3 regions of the Streptomyces sp. NPDC101181 genome follow, and region 3 is predicted to be linked to each of the others. Evidence: riboswitches for the same ligand, from Rfam matches in the RefSeq annotation. Region 3 holds a riboswitch; each other region holds the start of a gene.
What was found. Region 3 has a riboswitch for thiamine pyrophosphate ahead of thiC (phosphomethylpyrimidine synthase ThiC). Riboswitches for the same ligand answer to the same signal wherever they lie in the genome.

Region 1 (6,947 bases), on a different contig from region 3:
CGGTGACGTCCGGGACGTCGACGGGGCTGCCCTTGCTGACGACGAGCGCCACCGCCGTGTCGGGGCGCCGGTCGGTGCCCGCGCGCGGGTCCGTGCGGATCACCTCGCCCCGCGCGACGTCCTCGCTGAACTCCCGGGTCACCATGCCCGGGGCCAGGCCCACCTCCTTCAGCGAGCGCCGGGCGTCGGCGAGGGAGCCGCCCGCCACATCGGGGACCCGCACGATCTCCGGGCCGCGCGAGACGACCAGCTGGACCGAGCCGTTGCCCCGGATGCGGTCGCCCGGGGCGGGGTCGCTGCTGACGACCTCGCCCCGTTCGACCGTGTCGCTGAAGACCCGCTCCACGCCCTTCAGCCCGAGCCCGGCGTCCGTGATCCGCTGCTCGGCGGCCTGCTGGGTCTGCCCGAGCAGCGAGGGGACCTGGGTGAACTGCCCGGAGCTGATGTACCAGACGCCCGCCCCGACGCCCAGGGTGAGCAGCACCGCGGTGAGCACGGTGATCAGTCTGCGGTGCGGACCGGCGAACGGCCCGCGGCGGCGCGGCCCGCGCCGCCGCGCGGGCTCCGCGGGCGGCATCTGGAGGCGGCTGGTGCGGTGCACTCCGCCGTCCTCGCCGGGCCCCTCCGCCGGGAGGGCCCGCGCGATCACGCTCGTACGGTCGTCCGCGCCGTCGTGCGCCTCCGACAGCGCCCGCGGCGGCAGGGCGTCCAGCTCGGCCTCGGTCAGCGCGGCACGGGCCTCCCGGGCTTCGGCCAGCAGCAGCACCGCGTCGTGCGGGCGCACCTCGGGGGTGCGGGCGGTCGCGCTCGCCACCAGGGAGTCCAGCGCCACCGGGAGCCCCGGCACGGCCGCCGAGGGGGCCGGGACGTCGGAGTTGAGGTGCTGGTAGATCACCTGGGCGGCGTTCTCACCGGTGTGCGGCTTGGCGCCGGTCAGCATCTCGTACAGCAGGACCCCGCAGGCGTACACGTCGCTGCGGGTGTCGGCCGAGCCGTGCTCGATCTGCTCGGGTGCCAGATACGACACCGTGCCCAGCAGCGAACCGGTGGTTTCCGTGGCCGTGCCGACCGCCCTGACCAGGCCGAAGTCGGCGACCTTGACCCGCCCGTCGTCCCCTATCAGGACGTTCTCCGGCTTCATGTCGCGGTGCACGAAACCCGCCCGGTGCGCGGCGCCGAGCGCCGCGAGGACCGGCTCCAGGATGTCCAGGGCCGCCCGGGGCTTGAGCGCCCCGCGCTCGCGCAGCACATCGCGCAGGGTGCAGCCCGCGACGTACTCCATCGCGAGATAGACGTACGCGCCCTGGGCGCCCTGGTCGAAGACCGCGACGACGTTGGGGTGGGCCAGGCGGGCCACCGACTTGGCCTCGCGGATGAAGCGCTCGACGAACGAGACGTCGACGGCGAGCGCCGGGTGCATCACCTTGACGGCGAGCACCCGGTCCAGACGGGTGTCCACGGCCCGGTAGACCGTGGCCATCCCGCCGACGGCGATGCGCGCCTCTATGCGATACCGGCCGTCGAGCAGCTGCCCGACGAGAGGGTCTTGGAGGGTCGTGTCCACCTGGAGATTCTACGAGCCGCCCCCGGCAGCGCGGGCGGGCCGGGGCACTCCCGGTGCCGTTCTGGAGCCGATCCGTGACAGGTACACGTCCCAGCTGGGGGCGGGGGAGGCCTCAGAACGCCGGGCGCTCCGGATCCAGGACCGCCCGCCCGGCCCGCGGTGAGGAGGGCTCGGCGAAGTGGCGGCGCGGAATCCGCCCCGCCCGGTACGCGAGCCGGCCGCCCTCCACCGCGTGACGCATCGCACCTGCCATCAGCTCCGGCTCCTGCGCCCGGGTCACCGCCGAGGCCAGCATCACCGCCGCGCAGCCCAGCTCCATCGCCTGCGCCGCGTCCGAGGCCGTCCCGGCCCCGGCGTCGAGGATCACCGGCACCCCGGCCCGCTCGATGATCAGCGCGAAGTTGTGCGGGTTGCGGATGCCGAGCCCGGAGCCGATGGGGGAGCCCAGCGGCATGACCGCCGCGCACCCCACGTCCTCCAGCTTCCGTGCCAGCACAGGGTCGTCGTTGGTGTAGGGCAGCACGGTGAACCCGTCGTCGACCAGGATCTCCGCCGCGTCCAGCAGTTCGACGGGGTCGGGCAGCAGGGTCCGCTCGTCGGCCACCACCTCCAGCTTCACCCAGTCGGTGCCCAGCGCCTCCCGGGCCAGCCGGGCGGTCAGGACCGCCTCGCCCGCGGTGAAGCAGCCCGCCGTGTTCGGCAGGACCCGGATGGAGAGCCGCTCCAGCACCGAGAGGACCGACCCCTGCACGGTCGGGTCGAGCCGCCGCATCGCGACCGTGGTCAGCTCGGTCCCCGAGGCGATCAGCGAACGCTCCAGCACCTCCAGGCTGGGCGCCCCGCCGGTGCCCATGATGAGCCGGGAGCCGAAGGTGGCCGGTCCCAGCGTGAAGACGTCGTCGGACATGGTCAGCCTCCCTGCACGGCGGTGAGCACTTCGACACGGTCGCCCTCGCCGAGCGGGGTCGTTGCCCACTCGCCGCGCGGGATCACGCTCTCGTTGACGGCGGCGGCGACCCCGGAGCGGGCCGGGGTCAGGGTGGCGACGAGGGTGTCCAGGGCGGTCCCGGCGGGGACGGCGCGCGCCTCGCCGTTCACCGATACGGAAACGGTGGCGGCGGTGGATTCCGGTCCGGTGGACTGCGGGGTCATACGGGCTGCTCCTGGGGTGCGGGGGCGGTGGGCTCGAAGCGGCCGGGGGTGAAGGGGCGGGCCACCTCGGGCAGCTCGCCGGTGGCCAGGGCCTCGGCCAGGGCGTCGCCGGTGAGAGGGGTCAGCAGGACGCCGTTGCGGTGGTGGCCGGTGGCGAGCAGGAGACCGGGCAGGGCGGTGGGGCCGAGGAGCGGCGCGTTGTCGGGGGAGGCGGGGCGCAGACCGGCCCGGGTCTCGGTGAGCGGCAGCTCGGTGATCCCGGGGACCAGCTCGTGGGCGTCGCGCAGCAGTTCGTACACCCCGCCCGCGGTCACCGTGGTGTCCCAGCCCATCTCCTCGCTGGTGGCGCCGACGACCAGCTCGCCGTTCTCGCGGGGGACGAGGTAGAGGTGACCACCGCGGACCACGGCGCGCACGGTGCGGCTGAGGAAGGGGGCGTACGCCGGGGGCACGGTGAGCCGGAGCACCTGGCCCTTGACCGGGCGGACCGGCGGCACGACGTCCGGCGGGAGCCCCGCGAGGCGGCCGCTGAGGCTGCCCGCTGCGAGCACCACCTGATCGGCCGCGCAGTCTGTGTCGTCGCCGAGCGCGGCCCCGGCGGCCCGGCCGCCGGACACCGTGAGCCGCTCGGCGGTCGCCCGGCGGAAGACCACCCCGGCCCGTTCGCACGCGGTCAGCAGGGCCGCGGACAGACGGCGGGGGTCCACCTGGTGGTCGCCGTCGACCCGCAGTCCGCCTCGGACGCCGGGGGCGAGCATCGGCTCCAGACGGCGGCACTCCCGGCCGTTCAGCCAGACCGACTCCAGGCCCGCGCGCTCCTGGAGGGCGTGCAGCTCGCGCAGATGCGCCCGGTCGTCGGCGTCCAGCGCGACGGCGAGGGTGCCGCAGGCCCGGAACCCGGTGTCCCGGCCGCTCGCCTCCTCCAGCTCGGCCACGAACGCCGGGAAGCGGGCGGCGGAGGCGAGGTTGAGGCCGAGCAGCGTCTCCTCGCCGTAGTGCAGCTCGGTGACGGCGGCGAGCATGCCCGCCGCGACCTGGGCGGCCCCGCCGCCCGGCTCGGGGTCGGCCACGGTGACGGCCGCCCCGCGCTGGGCGGCCCGCCAGGCGGTGACCAGGCCGATGACGCCGCCCCCGATGACGAGGACGTCGGACCCCGGGGCTCTCCCCGGGGCGCGTGAGGCGCCGCTGATGGCAGGCATACGTCTCCAGCCCCTCCCTTCGCCGGCATGACCCGGAGCAGGTTCGTACGGTCGGAGGCCGTCCAGCCTCCCTCTCAGCCCGGTGCGTCCGGGCTCCCGCGAGTGTTCTACCGTGCAGCCTAGACCCACCCGCCCACAGCCCAGTAGGGGAGCAGCCGTCATGGCCCGTTCGCTCGACGGACTCGTCCTCTCCCCCGTCGCCGACCAGACCCCGGGCCAGGTCGGCACCCGCACCCGCTTCTCGTACCACGAGCGGGAGGGCCGGATCTGGGCCGAGTACGCGGGCGGCGACGTGGAACGCGGCCACCTCGTCGGCACCCGCGAGGGCGACGTGCTCGACTTCCGTTACGTCCAGCTCACGCGGGACGGGACGACCTCGTCCGGGCACTGCGTCTCCACCGTCGTCGGTCTGCCGGACGGCCGGGTGCGGCTGGAGGAGCGCTGGGCGTGGGAGTCCCAGGAGGGCAGCGGGACGAGCGTGGTGGAGGAGACCCATTCCTGACGGTATGTCAGGTGATTAAGGTGGACGGGTGAGCGAGCAGCAGACGGAGAAGAGCCCGGCCCGCGACGTGGTGATCGTCGGAGCGGGCATGGCGGGCGTCCAGAGCGCCGTGGCCCTGCGGGAGGCGGGCTTCACCGGACCCGTCACCCTGATCGGCGCCGAGCCCCACCAGCCCTACGACCGCCCGCCGCTGTCCAAGGCGGTGCTGCTCGGCGAGGCCGGGGACTCCGCCTTCGACATCGACTTCGCGGCCCTGGACATCACCCTGCGCCTCGGCCTGGAGGTCACCGCCCTGCGCGCCGCCGACCGCGTCCTGGACACCGCGCGGGGCCCCGTCCCCTACGACGTCCTGGTCCTCGCGACCGGCGCGGAGCCCGTCACCCTGCCCGGCGCCGACGGCGTGCCCGGTGTCCATCTGCTGCGCACCCTCGACGACGCCGCCCGGCTGCGGCCCGTCCTGGACCGGCAGGACGACGTGGTCGTCGTCGGGGCGGGCTGGATCGGCGCGGAGTTCGCCACCGCCGCCCGCGCCGCGGGGTGCGCGGTCACCGTCGTCGAGGCCGCCGCCCGCCCGCTCGCGGGCGCCCTGCCCGCCGAGGTGGCCGCGCCCATGGCCCACTGGTACGCCCAGAGCGGCGCCGAACTCCTCACCGGCGTCCGGGTGAACCGTGTCGAGGAGGGGGCCGTGGTCCTCGCCGACGGCCGGACCCTGCCCGCCGGGGCCGTGGTCGTCGGCATCGGCGCCCGCCCCGCCACCGGGTGGCTCGCCGGGTCCGGGGTCGCGCTCGGCCCGGACGGCTCGGTCCTCGCCGACAGCGCGCTGCGCACCTCGCTGCCCGATGTCTACGCGGTCGGCGACTGCGCCTCCTTCCCCTCCGCCCGCTACGGGACCCGCCTGCTGGTCCACCACTGGGACAACGCCCTCCAGGGCCCGCGCACCGTGGCCGCCGCGATCCTCGCCGCCGGGACCGGCGAACCGATGCCCGTCCACGACCCCGTCCCGTACTTCTGGTCCGAGCAGTTCGGCCGCTTCGTGCAGTACGCGGGCCACCACACGGACGCCGACACCCTGCTGTGGCGCGGCGACGGGGACGACGCCGCCTGGTCGGTGTGCTGGCTGCGCGAGGGCGCGCTGGTCGCGGTGCTCGCCGTGGGCCGCCCGCGCGACCTCGCCCAGGGCCGCAGGCTCATCCAGTCGGGAGCCGCGCTCGACCCGGAGCGGGCCGCCGACCCCGCCGTGCCGCTCAAGTCCGCCGCCCTGTGACCACCCCGTACCGGGCCGGGCCCCGCCCCGTACGGCCGGGCCCGGGTACCGGCTGTCAGTCCCAGGTGGCACGCTTGTCCCTGTGACCGAGATTGACGCAAAGACCGATGCTCTCGTCCCCGCCTGGCTCCACCTTCCCGACATCGCGGAGATGCTCGATGTCGAGGTGACGCGTGTGCGGCAGCTGGTCAAGGAGGGCCAGCTCATCGCCGTACGCCGCGGTGAGAACCGGACGCTCCAGGTGCCCGCCGCCTTCATCGACGGCACCAAGGTGGTCAAGGGCCTGTCCGGCACCCTGACCCTCCTGAGGGACGACGGCTTCACCGACGAAGAGATGCTGGAGTGGCTCTTCACCCCCGACCCGACCCTGCCCGGCACCCCCGCGCAGGCCCTGAGCGAGAATCGCGGTACGGAGGTGAAGCGCCGGGCCCAGGCGCTCGCCGTCTGACCGGCACGACCGACAGGGGGGAGCGGGCCGCCGGACGCGGCCCGCACCCCGCCACGACCACGGGGGAGTCTCACCATGTCCACGCCGCGCGAGCAGCTGTCCGACGCCCGGCTCTACCTGTGCACGGACGCCCGCAAGCGCCAGGGGGATCTCCCGGCCTTCCTCGACGCCGTGCTCGCCGCCGGCGTCGACATCGTCCAGCTGAGGGACAAGGGCATGGAGGCCGCCGAGGAGCTGGACCACCTCGCGGTGTTCGCCGACGCCTGCCGCAGACACGGCAAGCTGCTCGCCGTCAACGACCGCGCGGACGTGGCCCACGCCGTCGGCGCGGACGTGCTGCACCTCGGGCAGGGCGACCTGCCGGTGCCCGCCGCTCGGGCCGTCATCGGCGCCGGCCCGCTGATCGGCCGCTCCACACACGCCGAATCCGAGGTCGACGCCGCCGTCGACCAGGACGGCGTGGACTACTTCTGCACCGGCCCCTGCTGGCCCACCCCCACTAAGCCCGGCCGCCACGCCCCCGGCCTCGGCCTGGTGCGCTACGCCGCGTCGCTGGACCAGCCCCGCCCGTGGTTCGCCATCGGCGGGATCGACGCGGACAACCTCGACGAGGTGCTGGACGCCGGAGCCCGCCGGATCGTCGTCGTCCGGGCGATCACCGGGGCGGACGACCCGGCCGCCGCCACCGCCGCGCTGGCACGACGCGTCCGGGCCCGCGCGCACTGACGTTCCGCACCCCGGCGGAGAAGATCGTGCACCCCGGACCGCTGATTCTCCCGCCGGTCGTCCGAGGAGTGGACAACAGTCCGGCAAAACAA
Region 2 (6,947 bases), on a different contig from region 3:
CTGACCCAGGACCGCCGCAAGGAGTACATCAAGGTCGCCAAGGGCAAGGCCGAGGACTCCAAGATCTCGATCCGCTCCATCCGCCGCAAGGCCAAGGAGACCCTCGACAAGCTCGTCAAGGACAAGGAGTCCGGCGAGGACGAGGTGCGCCGCGCCGAGAAGGAGCTCGACGACACCACCGCGAAGTACGTCGCGCAGGTGGACGAGCTGCTCAAGCACAAGGAAGCCGAGCTGCTCGAAGTCTGATGAACGACTCTTCCTGGGGCGCCCCGCAAGGAGCCGGTTACTGGGGCACGCCCGAGATGAGGGCTGCCCCGGCGGGTCCTGCCCACGATGTGCATGACGCCCAGCAGACTCGGCCCATGCCCAACGTGCCGGACGCTCCCGACGCAGGTGGAGACGGAGCAGTCGACCGCGACGACCGGGACAGGGACGCCGCTCTTGTCGGCGGCCCCCTGTTCCGTGACGAGATGCCGCAGGAGCCCATGTCCACCCCGCTGCCGCCCCCGCCGCAGAAGAAGCGCGCGGGGCGTGATCTGCGCGCCGCCATAGGGGTCGGCGTGGGTCTCGGCGCCGTCATCGTCGCCTCGCTGTTCATCGTGAAAGCCGTCTTCATCGGTGTGATAGCGGTCGCTGTCGTCGTCGGCCTCTGGGAGCTCACCTCCCGCCTCAAGGAGCGCAAGGGCATCAGGGCGCCCCTCGTCCCGCTGGCCGTCGGCGGTGCCGCGATGGTCGTCGCCGGGTACGCCCGGGGCGCGGAGGGGGCGTGGGTCGCGATGGCCCTGACCGCCCTCGCGGTGCTGGTCTGGCGGATGACCGAACCGCCCGACGGCTATCTGAAGGACGTCACGGCCGGGGTGTTCGCGGCGTTCTACGTCCCCTTCCTGGCCACCTTCGTCGCCCTGATGCTGGCGGCGGACGACGGGCCCTGGCGGGTCCTGACGTTCCTCGTCCTCACCGTGGTCAGCGACACCGGGGCGTACGCGGTCGGCTGGCGCTTCGGCAAGCACAAGCTGGCCCCCCGCATCAGCCCCGGCAAGACCCGGGAGGGCCTGCTGGGCGCGGTCGTCTTCGCGATGACCGGCGGTGCGCTGTGCATGGAGTTCCTGATCGACGGCGGCGCCTGGTGGCAGGGGCTGCTCGTGGGCCTCGCGGTCGCGGCCAGTGCCACCCTCGGTGATCTCGGCGAATCGATGATCAAGCGGGACCTCGGCATCAAGGACATGGGAACCCTGCTGCCCGGTCACGGCGGCATCATGGACCGGCTGGACTCGCTGCTGCCCACCGCACCGGTGGTGTGGCTGCTGATGGTGCTCTTCGTCGGCGTCGGCTGAGCCGCGGACTCGAACGCGTACCGTCCCACCTGCGACTTTCACGAGTGAGGGCACGTTGTCCACAGGGCGGCGGGCCCTCACTCCGCTTTCTGCGACACTGGATGAACCATGCCTAAGCCCGGAGAACTCACTTTCGTCGCGCCCCGCGGAGCCAAGAAGCCGCCGCGGCATCTCGCCGACCTCACGCCCGCCGAGCGCAAGGAAGCGGTCGCCGAGACCGGCGAGAAGCCGTTCCGCGCCCAGCAGCTCTCGCAGCACTACTTCGCGCGGTACACCCACGACCCGGCCCAGTGGAGCAACATTCCCGCCGGGTCGCGGGACAAGCTCGCCGAGGCGCTGTTCCCCGAGCTGATGTCGGTGATCCGGCACATCAGCTGCGACGACGACACCACCCGTAAGACCCTGTGGAAGCTGCACGACGGCACCCTCGTCGAGTCCGTCCTGATGCGCTATCCGGACCGCGTCACCATGTGCATCTCCTCGCAGGCCGGCTGCGGGATGAACTGCCCCTTCTGCGCCACCGGACAGGCCGGACTCGACCGGAATCTGTCGACCGCCGAGATCGTGCACCAGATCGTCGACGGTATGCGGGCCCTGCGCGACGGAGAGGTGCCGGGCGGCCCCGCGCGGCTCTCCAACATCGTCTTCATGGGCATGGGCGAGCCGCTCGCCAACTACAAGCGGGTCGTCGGCGCCATCCGCCGCCTCACCGACCCCGAGCCGGACGGCCTCGGGCTCTCGCAGCGCGGGATCACCGTTTCCACGGTGGGCCTCGTCCCGGCCATGCTGCGCTTCGCCGACGAGGGCTTCAAGTGCCGCCTCGCCGTCTCGCTGCACGCCCCGGACGACGAACTGCGCGACACCCTGGTCCCCGTCAACACCCGGTGGAAGGTCCGCGAGGTCCTGGACGCCGCGTGGGAGTACGCGGAGAAGTCCGGCCGCCGCGTCTCCATCGAGTACGCCCTGATCCGGGACATCAACGACCAGGCCTGGCGCGGTGATCTGCTCGGCAGGCTCCTCAAGGGCAAGCGGGTGCACGTCAACCTCATCCCGCTGAACCCCACCCCCGGCTCCCGGTGGACCGCCTCGCGCCCCGAGGACGAGAAGGCGTTCGTCGAGGCCATCGCGGCCCACGGCGTGCCCGTCACCGTCCGCGACACCCGCGGTCAGGAGATCGACGGGGCCTGCGGACAGCTCGCGGCCTCCGAACGCTAGCCGGGACGGCTGCCCGGACGGGCCCCCAGCCCGGACCGTTCCCCGGCACGGCTGCCCGGACCGCTCCCCGGGGCGGCTGCCCCGGCACCCCGTCCCGGGCAGGTCCCGAGGCGGCCGCCCAGGGGAACGGCCGGTGCCGCGGGGCGGCCGGAAACCGCCGGTGTAGCCTGGGCCGGGAATCAACTGCATATTCCGACAGGGGAGCGCCACAGCGCTGAGAGTGCGGCACCAAGGACAGGTTGGCCGCAGACCCTCTGAACCTCGCCCGGGTCATTCCGGGTAGGAAGTTCGGACCTTACTCAAGCTGTTGCGCCCTGCCCGCTTCCGGTACGTCTCCGGCGGCGGGCGGGGCCGCGTCTCTTCCTGGCCACCCCCAGGAGGATCACATGAACACCACCACGAGATACGCGGCGACGGCGCTCGCCGCGGTGCTCGGCGTCACCGCGCTCGCGGGCTGCGGCGGCTCCGACGACGGCTCGGGCTCGTCCGGGGACGGCGGATCCAGGACCGTCACCCTGGTCAGCCACGACTCCTTCAACGCCTCGGACAAGGTGCTGAAGGAGTTCACCGAGGAGACCGGCTACACCGTCAAGGTCCTCAAGAGCGGTGACGCGGGGGCCGCGCTCAACCAGGAGATCCTGACCAAGGGCTCCCCGCGCGGCGACGTCTTCTTCGGGGTGGACAACACCCTGCTCTCCCGCGCCCTCGACAACGGGCTCTTCACCGCGTATGAGGCCAAGGGCCTGGACCGGGTCGCCCAGGGCACCCAGCGGGACGGGAAGCACCGGGTGACGCCCGTCGACACCGGTGACATCTGCGTCAACTACGACAAGAAGTACTTCACCGACAAGAAGCTCGCGCCGCCGCGCACCTTCGAGGACCTGCTGAAGCCCGCGTACCGCGACCTCCTCGTCGTGGAGAACGCCGCCAGCTCCTCGCCCGGCCTCGGCTTCCTCCTCGGCACCATCGCCACCCAGGGCGAGGGGGGCTACCAGGACTACTGGAAGAAGCTCAAGGCCAACGGCGTGAAGGTCGTCGACGGCTGGGAGCAGGCGTACAACGAGGAGTTCTCCGGCTCCGCGGGCGGCAGGAAGGCGAAGGCGGACCGGCCGCTCGTCGTCTCCTACGCCTCCAGCCCGCCCGTCGAGGTGCTGTACGCGGACCCGCAGCCCGAGGAGGCCCCCACCGGGGTTGCCACCGGCACCTGCTTCCGGCAGACCGAGTACGCCGGGCTGCTGACCGGGGCGAAGAACGAGAAGGGCGGCAAGGCCCTGCTGGACTTCCTGCTCGGCACGTCCTTCCAGGAGGACATGCCGCTGACCATGTTCGTGAACCCCGTCGTCACGGACGCGGCACTGCCCGAACTCTTCACGAAGTTCGGCGAGAAGGTCGGCACGCCCCCCACCGTCACGCCCGAGAAGATCTCCGCCAACCGTGAGCAGTGGATCCAGTCGTGGCAGTCGCTCGTCCTGAAGTAGGGCCCGAGGCAGACCCCGGCAGGACCCCCGCCCGGTCCCGCCGGGGCGCCGGGCGACGCGGGGCCGCGGTGCGGCTCGGCCTGATGACCGTGCCCGTCGCGTTCTTCGCCGTGTTCTTCGCCTACCCCGTGTCCGCGATCGTCGGACGCGGGGTGAAGGCGGACGGTGTCTGGCAGTTCGGGCGGATCGGCGAGGTGCTGGGCCGCCCGGACATCCTCGACGTCCTCTGGTTCACCGCCTGGCAGGCCCTCGCCTCGACCGCGCTCACCCTGCTGATCGCGCTGCCCGGGGCGTATGTCTTCGCCCGGTTCGACTTCCCGGGCAAACAGGTCCTGCGAGCCGTCGTCACGGTGCCGTTCGTGCTGCCGACCGTCGTCGTCGGCACCGCGTTCCTGGCGCTGCTGGGGCGCGGCGGGCTCCTGGACGAGCTCTGGGGCGTCCGCCTCGACACCACCGTGTGGGCGATCCTGCTGGCCCACGTCTTCTTCAACTACGCCGTGGTCGTCCGCACCGTGGGCGGGCTCTGGTCGCAGCTGGACCCGCGCCAGGAGGAGGCCGCCCGGGTGCTGGGAGCCGGAAGGCTCGCCGCGTTCCGCCGGGTGACGCTGCCCGCCCTCGCCCCCGCCGTCGCGGCCGCCGCGCTGATGGTCTTCCTCTTCACGTTCACCTCCTTCGGCGTCGTGCAGATCCTCGGCGGACCTGCGTACTCCACCCTGGAGGTGGAGATCTACCGGCAGACCGCGCAACTGCTCGACCTGCCGACCGCCGCCGTGCTGACCCTGGTGCAGTTCGCCGCGGTCGGCGCGATCCTCGCCGTGCACGCGGCGACCGTACGCCGCCGGGAGCGGGCGCTGAAGCTGGCCGACCCGGCGCAGACCTCCCGCAGGCCGCGCGGCGCCGGGCAGTGGACGCTGCTCGGCGGGGTCCTGCTGACCGCGCTGCTGCTGATCCTGCTGCCGCTCGGCGTGCTGGTGGAGCGCTCCTTCGATGGAGCAGACGGAGCAGATGGAGCGGGCGGGGCGGGCGGTTACGGCCTCGGCTACTACCGGGCGCTCCAGTCCGCCGGGTCGGGCGGCTCCTCCACCTTCCTGGTGCCGCCGCTGGAGGCCGTCGGCAACTCCCTGCGGTACGCGCTCGTCGCGACGCTCATCGCCCTGGTCGTCGGCGGGCTCGCCGCCGCGGCCCTGACCCGCCGGGCCGGACGGCTGGTCCGCGGGTTCGACGCGCTGCTGATGCTGCCGCTCGGGGTCTCCGCCGTCACCGTCGGCTTCGGCTTCCTCATCACCCTCGACCGGCCGCCGCTGGACCTGCGGACCTCCTGGATCCTGGTGCCGCTGGCCCAGGCGCTGGTCGGCGTCCCCTTCGTCGTACGGACCATGCTGCCCGTGCTCCGCGCGGTCGACGACCGGCTGCGCGAGGCCGCCGCCGTACTGGGCGCGTCGCCGCTGCGGGCCTGGCGCGAGGTCGATCTGCCCCTGGTGCGGCGGGCGGTGCTGGTGGCGGCGGGCTTCGCGTTCGCCGTGTCCCTCGGGGAGTTCGGCGCCACCGTCTTCATCGCCCGCCCCGACAACCCGACACTGCCGGTCGCCGTGGCCCGGCTGCTGGGCCGGTCGGGGGAGCTCAACTACGGGCAGGCGATGGCGCTGAGCACCATCCTGATGCTGGTGTGCGCTCTCTCGCTGCTGCTCCTGGAACGTATCCGCACCGACCGATCCGGGGAGTTCTGAACGACATGCTGAGCTTGCAGGCCGCCACCGTGCGGTTCGGGGAGCGCACCGCGCTCGACGGCGTGGACCTGGAGGTCGCCGACCACCGGATCGTCTGCCTCCTGGGTCCCAGCGGCAGCGGCAAGTCCACCCTGCTGCGGGCCGTCGCCGGACTCCAGCCCATGGACGGTGGTCGGGTGCTGCTGGCCGGACAGGACCAGGCGGGCGTCCCCGTGCACCGGCGCGGCCTCGGCCTGATGTTCCAGGACCACCAGCTCTTCCCGCACCGGGACGTCGGCGCCAACGTGGCCTTCGGGCTGCGGATGCACGGCGCCGGGCGGGAGGCGGCCGGACGCCGGGTCCGCGAACTGCTGGAGCTGGTCGGGCTGCCGGGCGCCGAACGCCGTGCCGTCGCCGCGCTCTCCGGTGGCGAGCAGCAGCGCGTCGCCCTGGCCCGCGCGCTCGCCCCCCGCCCGAAGCTGCTGATGCTGGACGAGCCGCTCGGCCAGCTCGACCGCAGCCTGCGCGAACGGCTGGTCGTCGAACTGCGCACGCTGTTCAGCGAGTTGGGTACGACGGTGCTCGCCGTCACCCACGACCAGGGCGAGGCGTTCGCTCTCGCCGACCGGGTCGTCGTGATGCGGGACGGCCGGATCGCCCAGGAAGGCACCCCGCTGGAGGTCTGGCAGCGCCCCGCCTCCGCGTTCGTCGCCCGCTTCCTCGGCTTCGACAACGTCACCGCCGCCACGGTCACCGGGCAGGCCGCCGCCACCGTCTGGGGCAAGGTCCCGGTCCCCGAGGGCTCCCCGCAGGGCGAGGCCGACCTCCTGGTCCGCCCCGCCGGGGTCCTCATCGGCGACCCCGAGGACGGCCTGCGCTGCACGGTCGGCGTGCGCACCTTCCGCGGGAACCACGTGACCGTGCGGCTCGTCCCCGAGAACGCGCCCGTGCTGGAGGCCGCCTGCGCCCTGCGGGACACCCCGGACGAGGGCGCGGTCGTCGGCGTCCGGTTCGACGCCGACGAGACGGTGGTGCTGGCGGACCAGGGCCCGCCCCCGGCCCGCTCCGGGGAGCCCTCACCCTGACCCCGCCGCCGCACCGCACGCCGCGACAGCGCGCCCGCGGCCCGGCAAGCTGGAGATCCGGACCCCGTGGCCGAGGACCGTACGGCACCGCTCACGACGCCGTACGGCACGGGCAGCGGCACCGACGGC
Region 3 (6,947 bases):
AACCCGTGGTGCGGACGGCGACGTTGCGTGACTTCCGGGTTCCGCCGTACGCGCAGACACCCGTGCCACCGCAGGCGCCCGGCGCGGCGCCGCCCGTGACGCTGCCGCCCCGGGAGCCGGAGCAGTACGCTCCGGTCCCGCGGGCCGCCGTGCCGCACCCGGCTCCCGCGCCCCGGGCGTCCGTGCCGCAGCACATGCCCGGCCCGCCCCCGCCCCCGCATCCGCATCCGGGCAACGTCGCCGTGGCCGACGAGCCGGAGGGCTACACCCCGACCGAGCGGGACCTCCCCGTCATCAACCGCGGCGACACCGTCCAGGTGGGGACGGACCCCGAGCCGCGGCCCGCCGGGGACGACGAGCGCGGACCGCTCTTCGTCGTGGGCGATGTCCACGGCTATCTGGACGAACTGCTGGCCGCACTCGCCGAGCAGGGCCTCGTCGACGCCGACGGGAACTGGGCGGCGGGCAACGCCCGGCTGTGGTTCCTGGGCGACTTCACCGACCGGGGCCCGGACGGCATCGGGGTGATCGACCTGGTCATGCGGCTCTCCGCGGAGGCGGCCGCCGCCGGGGGCTACTGCAAGGCCCTGATGGGCAACCACGAGCTGCTGCTGCTCGGCGCCAAGCGGTTCGCCGACACCCCCGTCAACTCCGGCGCGGGCACCGCCACCTTCCAGGCGGCGTGGCTGCTGAACGGTGGTCAGAAGGCGGACATGGACCGGCTTCAGGACGTCCACCTCCAGTGGATGTCCCGGCTCGACGCGGTCGTCGAGGAGGACGGCCATCTGCTGATGCACTCCGACACGACGGCCTACCTCGACTACGGGTCGACCATCGAGGACGTCAACGACACGATCACGGCCATTCTCACGCGCAACGACGCCGACGAGTGCTGGGATCTCTTCCGCAAGCTCACCAAGCGGTTCGCCTTCCGGGACGAAGGCGGCGCCGACGCGGTGCGCGAGCTGATGGCGACGTACGGCGGACAGCGCGTCGTCCATGGTCACAGCCCCATCCCGTACCTGCTCGGCGAGGTCGGCTCGGAGGACGGCGAAAACGGTTCCGGTCCCGTGGTCAACGGCCCGCACGTGTACGCGGACGGGCTCGCGATCGCCATGGACGGGGGAGTGACCATGGCCGGAAAGCTGCTGGTCGTCCAACTCCCCCTGCATGACCGGGCTTAGGCGGGGAAGACGCTCCAGGTTCCGCCCGCGCCGCCCGTGACGATCGTCGGGCCCCTCACCGGGCCCAATTCCGGAAACTCCCTGTCACCCCTTGCCGTGAGCGCTCTACCATCGGCGTATCCGTAGCAGGCTCTCCTCCGTTTCCGCACGGTCGTCCCTTCGCACGGGCAGCCGGGCACCGACGGAGCATCGGGGGATGCAGATGACAAGCGCTCCGCACCTGCTGGCCGAGGACGGTCCCGAGTACGAGCGGATCCTGGGCGACGCACTGCGTCACGCTCACGAACGCCCGGATCTGGAGGGCGTCGGTGACCGGCTCAACACCGAACAGCTGCGCACCATGGCGCTCAGCGCCACGGCCCTGATAACGGCGGCCGCGGCCACCGAGTACGAGCACTACGTCCAGGCGCGCGGCGAACTGCGCGGCGCGTCCGCCTCCGACGAGGCGGACGACGACTCGCTCCCCGCGGGGGCGGCGAGCGGTACGGCCCTGTCGGGCGCCGGGATAGGCGCGGTCATCACGGTGCTGACGCCGCTGCTGGCGGGCACCGCGGCGGTCATCTTCCTGCTCGTGGGCTATCTGCTGAAGGCGGTCAGCCCGTCCATGGCCTTCGGCGGCTCGATGGTCGCGGCCGGGTGGTTCTTCGCGGCGGTCGCCGCCGCCGCGATTCTGGTCGCCGCCGTCGGGCTGCTCGTCACCGCGCTCCGCAACGGGGCGACGTCTCTGGCCGCCGAGACGGCGGAGCAGGAGCTTCCGGAGGAGGTCGCGCGGGCCCGGGAGGCCTGGCGGCACGCACTGCTGGAGCGCGGCATCCTGCCGTTCCTGCGGGACGCCCTGGCCGACCCGACGGCGGGTCCCGCCGCGCGGACTCCGCACCGCTCGCCGGGACGCATCCCGAAGGTCGGCTACAGCAGGCCGGACTTCTCCGGTCCGGGCGACGGCCCCGCCGCGGGCCCCCGGCCGACCTTCACCAGCCCCGACTTCACCAGCCCGGACTTCGGCGGCCCCGAACACCAGCCGGACTGAACGGGACCGCGCGCCCCCCACCGGGCCGAGCCTCGTGGGCAACCTCCAGGCTGGACCGCGCTCCTCCGGGCCGGACCGCGTGCCCCCGGGGTGCGGCCCGCCCTCCCCCGGACACACCGCGGGCCGGGGCGGCGGATGCCGCGCCCGGCCCGGGGAACGCTGCGGAGCGACCGGAGCGGGTGGATCAGCCGAACTGCGAAGCGTGCTTCGGGTTGACGCCGTGCTCGTTGTGCCCCGGGGTGCTCCGGGTGCTCCGGGTGCTCCGGGTTGCCCTCCGGACCCCGGAGGGCGCCCCTGCGCACGTCAGTCGGCGATGGGCAGATAGACGCGGTTGCCCGCGGCCGCGAACTCCTTCGACTTCTCGGCCATGCCCTCCTCGATCTCCTCCTGCGAGCCGCCGTGCTGACGGCGGATGTCCTGGGAGATCTTCATCGAGCAGAACTTCGGCCCGCACATCGAGCAGAAGTGCGCCGTCTTCGCCGGCTCGGCGGGCAGCGTCTCGTCGTGGAACTCCCGGGCCGTGTCCGGGTCGAGGGCCAGGTTGAACTGGTCCTCCCACCGGAACTCGAACCGCGCGTCCGAGAGCGCGTCGTCCCAATCCTGAGCGTCCGGGTGCCCCTTGGCGAGGTCGGCCGCGTGGGCGGCGATCTTGTAGGTGATGACACCCGTCTTCACGTCGTCCCGGTCGGGCAGCCCCAGATGCTCCTTGGGCGTGACGTAGCAGAGCATCGCCGTGCCCCACCACGCGATCATCGCGGCGCCGATGCCGGAGGTGATGTGGTCGTAGCCGGGCGCGACATCAGTGGTCAGCGGGCCGAGCGTGTAGAACGGGGCCTCCTCGCAGATCTCCTGCTGGAGGTCGATGTTCTCCTTGATCTTGTGCATCGGGACGTGCCCGGGGCCTTCGATCATCGTCTGCACCCCGGACCGCTTGGCGATCGTGTTCAGCTCGCCGAGCGTGCGCAGTTCGGCGAACTGCGCCTCGTCGTTGGCGTCCGCGATCGACCCGGGACGCAGCCCGTCACCGAGCGAGTAGGTGACGTCGTACGCCGCGAGGATCTCGCACAGCTCCTCGAAGTGCTCGTAGAGGAACGACTCCTTGTGGTGCGCCAGGCACCAGGCCGCCATGATCGACCCGCCGCGCGAGACGATCCCGGTCTTGCGACGGGCCGTCAGCGGGACGTAGGACAGGCGCACTCCGGCGTGCACCGTCATGTAGTCCACGCCCTGCTCGGCCTGTTCGATGACGGTGTCCTTGTAGATCTCCCAGCTCAGCTCCTCGGCCCGGCCGTCGACCTTCTCCAGGGCCTGGTAGAGCGGGACGGTGCCGATCGGCACGGGGGAGTTGCGCAGCACCCACTCGCGGGTGGTGTGGATGTTGCGGCCGGTGGACAGGTCCATGACCGTGTCGGCGCCCCACCGGGTCGCCCAGGTCATCTTGTCCACCTCCTCCTCGATGGAGGAGGTGACGGCCGAGTTGCCGATGTTGGCGTTGACCTTCACCAGGAACCGCTTGCCGATGATCATCGGCTCGATCTCGGGGTGGTTGACGTTGGCGGGCAGCACCGCCCGCCCCGCCGCGATCTCCTCCCGTACGACCTCGGGCTCGACGTTCTCCCGGATCGCGACGTACTCCATTTCCGGGGTGATCTCCCCGCGCCGGGCGTACGCGAGCTGGGTGACGGGGCGTCCGTCGCGGCTGCGCCGGGGCTGGCGCGGGCGGCCGGGGAAGACCGCGTCGAGGTTGCGCAGTCCGCCGCGCGGCGAGGTGTGCCTGACCCCGTCGTCCTCGGGGCGGACCGGGCGTCCCGCGTACTCCTCGGTGTCGCCGCGGGCGATGATCCAGTTCTCCCGCAGGGCCGCGAGACCCCGGCGGACGTCGGTGTCGACGGAGATGTCGGTGTACGGCCCCGAGGTGTCGTACAGCGTCACGTGGCGGCCGTTGGTGAGGTGCACCTGGCGGACCGGCACCCTCAGGTCCGGGCGCGAGCCCTGGACGTACCCCTTGTGCCAGCCGATGGACTTCCCGGCCTCGTCGCCCAGGTTCTCGGCGTGCTCTTTCGAGGCAGGCGTGCGTGCGTCCGATGTGGTCATGAGACCTACTCCCTACGCCGGCATTACCCGGTAACAGGTTCGGCGGTCGGCGCAGCCGTGTCCCGTACGGATGTACGGCGATCAGCGCCCTCTCAGCCCGGTGCTCCGAGCTCCCGCGTGTGCAAAGGTGCCTCCACGCTAGCGTCCTTTCCGGCGAGCTGACCAGAGGGCCCTCCCGTTCTTGCGATGATCGCTCCGTGACCTCTCCCCAGAGCGACCCCGCACCCCAGCCGCCCCAGGGCCCCCCGCACGGCCACTCCCACGGGCACGCACACAGCCACGGCCCGGCCGCCCCGGTCTCCCAGCACCTGCGCAAGGTGATCGCCGCGGTGCTGATCCCGTTCGCGACGGCGGTCGTCGTCGGCCTGATCGCGCTCTGGCCCGGCGGCGCCCCCGAGCACGAGCGCACCGGTGTCGGCTTCGACCGGCAGACCCAGGACGGCCGGGTCGTCCAGGTCGTCAAGGTGGACTGCGCCGACGTCAACGCCGCGCAGGTGCCCCCGACCGGCGACACCTCCACGCCCTCGGGCCGGGAAGCGGTCAACGAACAGGAGGGGGAGTGCGCGAAGGCCACGGTCGAGGTGACCACCGGGCCGGACAAGGGCCGCGAGTTCGTGGAGGTGGTCCAGCCGGACGCGCCGCGCCAGCTCAGCGAGGGCCAGGGCGTGGTCGTGGCGTACGCCCCCGACGCGCCGCGCGACCTCCAGTACTCGGTGACCGACGTGGACCGGAAGGTTCCGCTGGCACTGCTGGCCGGGATCTTCGCGCTGGCGGTGGTGGTGGTGGGGCGGATGCGCGGCGTGATGGCGCTGGTGGCGCTCGCCGTGTCGTTCGCCGTGCTGACCCTGTTCATCCTGCCGGCGATCCTGCAAGGATCGAACCCGCTGGTGGTGGCGGTGATCGGGGCCAGCGCGATCATGCTGGCGGCGCTCTACATGTGTCACGGGGTGACGGCCCGTACGTCCGTCGCGGTCATCGGCACGCTGATCTCGCTGCTGCTGATCGGCCTGCTGGGCTCCCTGTTCATCGGCTGGGCGAAGCTGAGCGGCAACACCGACGACAACACCGGGCTCATCCACGGTCTGTACCCGGACATCGACATGAGCGGTCTGCTGCTCGCGAGCGTCATCATCGGTTCGCTGGGGGTCCTGGACGATGTGACGGTCACCCAGACCTCCGCCGTCTGGGAACTCCACCAGGCCGACCCGGACATGGGGTGGAAGGGGCTCTACCGGGCGGGTATCCGGATCGGGCGGGACCACATCGCCTCGGTGGTCAACACCCTGGTACTGGCGTACGCGGGCGCGGCGCTGCCGCTGCTGCTGCTCTTCTCCATCGCCCAGAGCGGTGTGGGGACGGTCGCCAACAGTGAACTGATCGCCGAGGAGATCGTCCGGACGCTGGTCGGTTCGATCGGTCTGGTCGCCTCGGTGCCGGTGACCACGGTGCTCGCCGCGCTCGTGGTCTCCGCGGACCGTCCGGGCGGCGGCGCCGTCGCGGCCACGGCCGCCGCGCCCGCACGGTCAGGGAAGGGGCGCCGCCGCAAGAAGTGACGGACGGTCACCCGGCGTTCTGCTCCTCGGCGAGGATGCGGCCGAGCGCCTCCTCCAGGTTCTCGTCGAAGTCACCCAGCGTGTGCTCCTGACCGAGCGGCACCAGCTTGTCCGTCCGGTCGAGAAACGCCACCAGCGGTGCCGTACCCGCGCGGAACAACGCCCGGTCCTCGCCGACCTGAAGCCGGATGTGGACGTCTCCCAGCCCTTCCGGCTCGGTCGGCCCGATGTGCACATCTCCGTCGCCGCTCGGGCTGTTGAGCCCGTCCAGCAGCAGCTCGCGGCCGAATGCCCAGGTCACAGGGGCATCGCCGGGCAGGTGGAACGTCATCCGGATGGCGTACGGATCGCCGACCTCGTACCGGAGTTCCACCGGGATACGGAACGAGAGCTCCTCGGAGACGAGGAAGCTCATCATGACCTCTGCTTGGACCGACTCGCGCATCGTTCAACCCCGCGGTAGATGAAACTGGCCAGGAATGATCCCCCGTGGCCCTATTGACGCCATCGTGGTGCACGCGATAGCAGATCACAAGGAGTGATTTTTCAGATACTGATAGAGAACACGAACGAACGCAAGAGGCTGGCCACTTCGCCACGTAGTTGTTCGACTGCGGGCAGCAACCGCTCCTCCCGATCCAGGGGTACGGAAATGGCCATCGCCGCAATGGTGGCACCGGCTGTGACCGGAATCGCGGCACACACGGTCCCCAGGGTGTACTCCTGGCGTTCGATGACCGGTTCACCTCTGCGGAGCGTCCGCAGCCGCTCCAGAAGCGCCGCGCGATCTCGCACTGAGTAACGGGTGAGGGGGCGTACGGGGTGTCGGTCGAGGTGGTCCTCGCGTGCTTTCTCGTCGAGTTGGGCGAGCAAGCACTGGCCGATCGCGTGCGCGTGACCGGTCTCGCGGAAGGAGGCCCACTCCTCCGCCGCGGGGGCGTCGGGGACATCCGCGACCGCGATGACCTCGATCTCACCGTCGCAGTAGACGGCGCAGTACACGGGGACGCCGATGATGTCCCGCCAGTGGCCGAGGGAGTCGGCGACGGAAGCGGGACGGTCCCCCGTCTCCGGGACGGCCCGGCTCCT

Region 1: linked by a shared signal. The riboswitch ahead of thiO (glycine oxidase ThiO) and the one ahead of thiC (phosphomethylpyrimidine synthase ThiC) in region 3 are both predicted to bind thiamine pyrophosphate.
Region 2: linked by a shared signal. The riboswitch ahead of ACIRRU_RS00365 (thiamine ABC transporter substrate binding subunit) and the one ahead of thiC (phosphomethylpyrimidine synthase ThiC) in region 3 are both predicted to bind thiamine pyrophosphate.

Annotation. Positions count from the first base shown of each region.
Region 1 covers NZ_JBIWOX010000011.1:74,989-81,935, reverse strand. Annotated here, with positions in the region: gene pknB (Stk1 family PASTA domain-containing Ser/Thr kinase) at 1-1,564, opposite strand, end outside; gene ACIRRU_RS18000 (thiazole synthase) at 1,677-2,471, opposite strand; gene thiS (sulfur carrier protein ThiS) at 2,474-2,716, opposite strand; gene thiO (glycine oxidase ThiO) at 2,713-3,915, opposite strand; TPP riboswitch at 3,913-4,025, opposite strand; gene ACIRRU_RS17985 (hypothetical protein) at 4,076-4,417, shown strand; gene ACIRRU_RS17980 (NAD(P)/FAD-dependent oxidoreductase) at 4,446-5,681, shown strand; gene ACIRRU_RS17975 (Rv2175c family DNA-binding protein) at 5,764-6,129, shown strand; gene thiE (thiamine phosphate synthase) at 6,205-6,855, shown strand.
Region 2 covers NZ_JBIWOX010000001.1:90,086-97,032, reverse strand. Annotated here, with positions in the region: gene frr (ribosome recycling factor) at 1-246, shown strand, start outside; gene ACIRRU_RS00375 (phosphatidate cytidylyltransferase) at 246-1,334, shown strand; gene rlmN (23S rRNA (adenine(2503)-C(2))-methyltransferase RlmN) at 1,443-2,549, shown strand; TPP riboswitch at 2,737-2,853, shown strand; gene ACIRRU_RS00365 (thiamine ABC transporter substrate binding subunit) at 2,936-4,027, shown strand; gene ACIRRU_RS00360 (ABC transporter permease) at 4,111-5,754, shown strand; gene ACIRRU_RS00355 (ABC transporter ATP-binding protein) at 5,760-6,818, shown strand.
Region 3 covers NZ_JBIWOX010000032.1:7,687-14,633, reverse strand. Annotated here, with positions in the region: gene ACIRRU_RS29720 (metallophosphoesterase) at 1-1,184, shown strand, start outside; gene ACIRRU_RS29715 (hypothetical protein) at 1,381-2,211, shown strand; gene thiC (phosphomethylpyrimidine synthase ThiC) at 2,515-4,305, opposite strand; TPP riboswitch at 4,298-4,432, opposite strand; gene ACIRRU_RS29705 (YibE/F family protein) at 4,503-5,858, shown strand; gene ACIRRU_RS29700 (SsgA family sporulation/cell division regulator) at 5,866-6,303, opposite strand; gene ACIRRU_RS29695 (IclR family transcriptional regulator) at 6,405-6,947, opposite strand, start outside.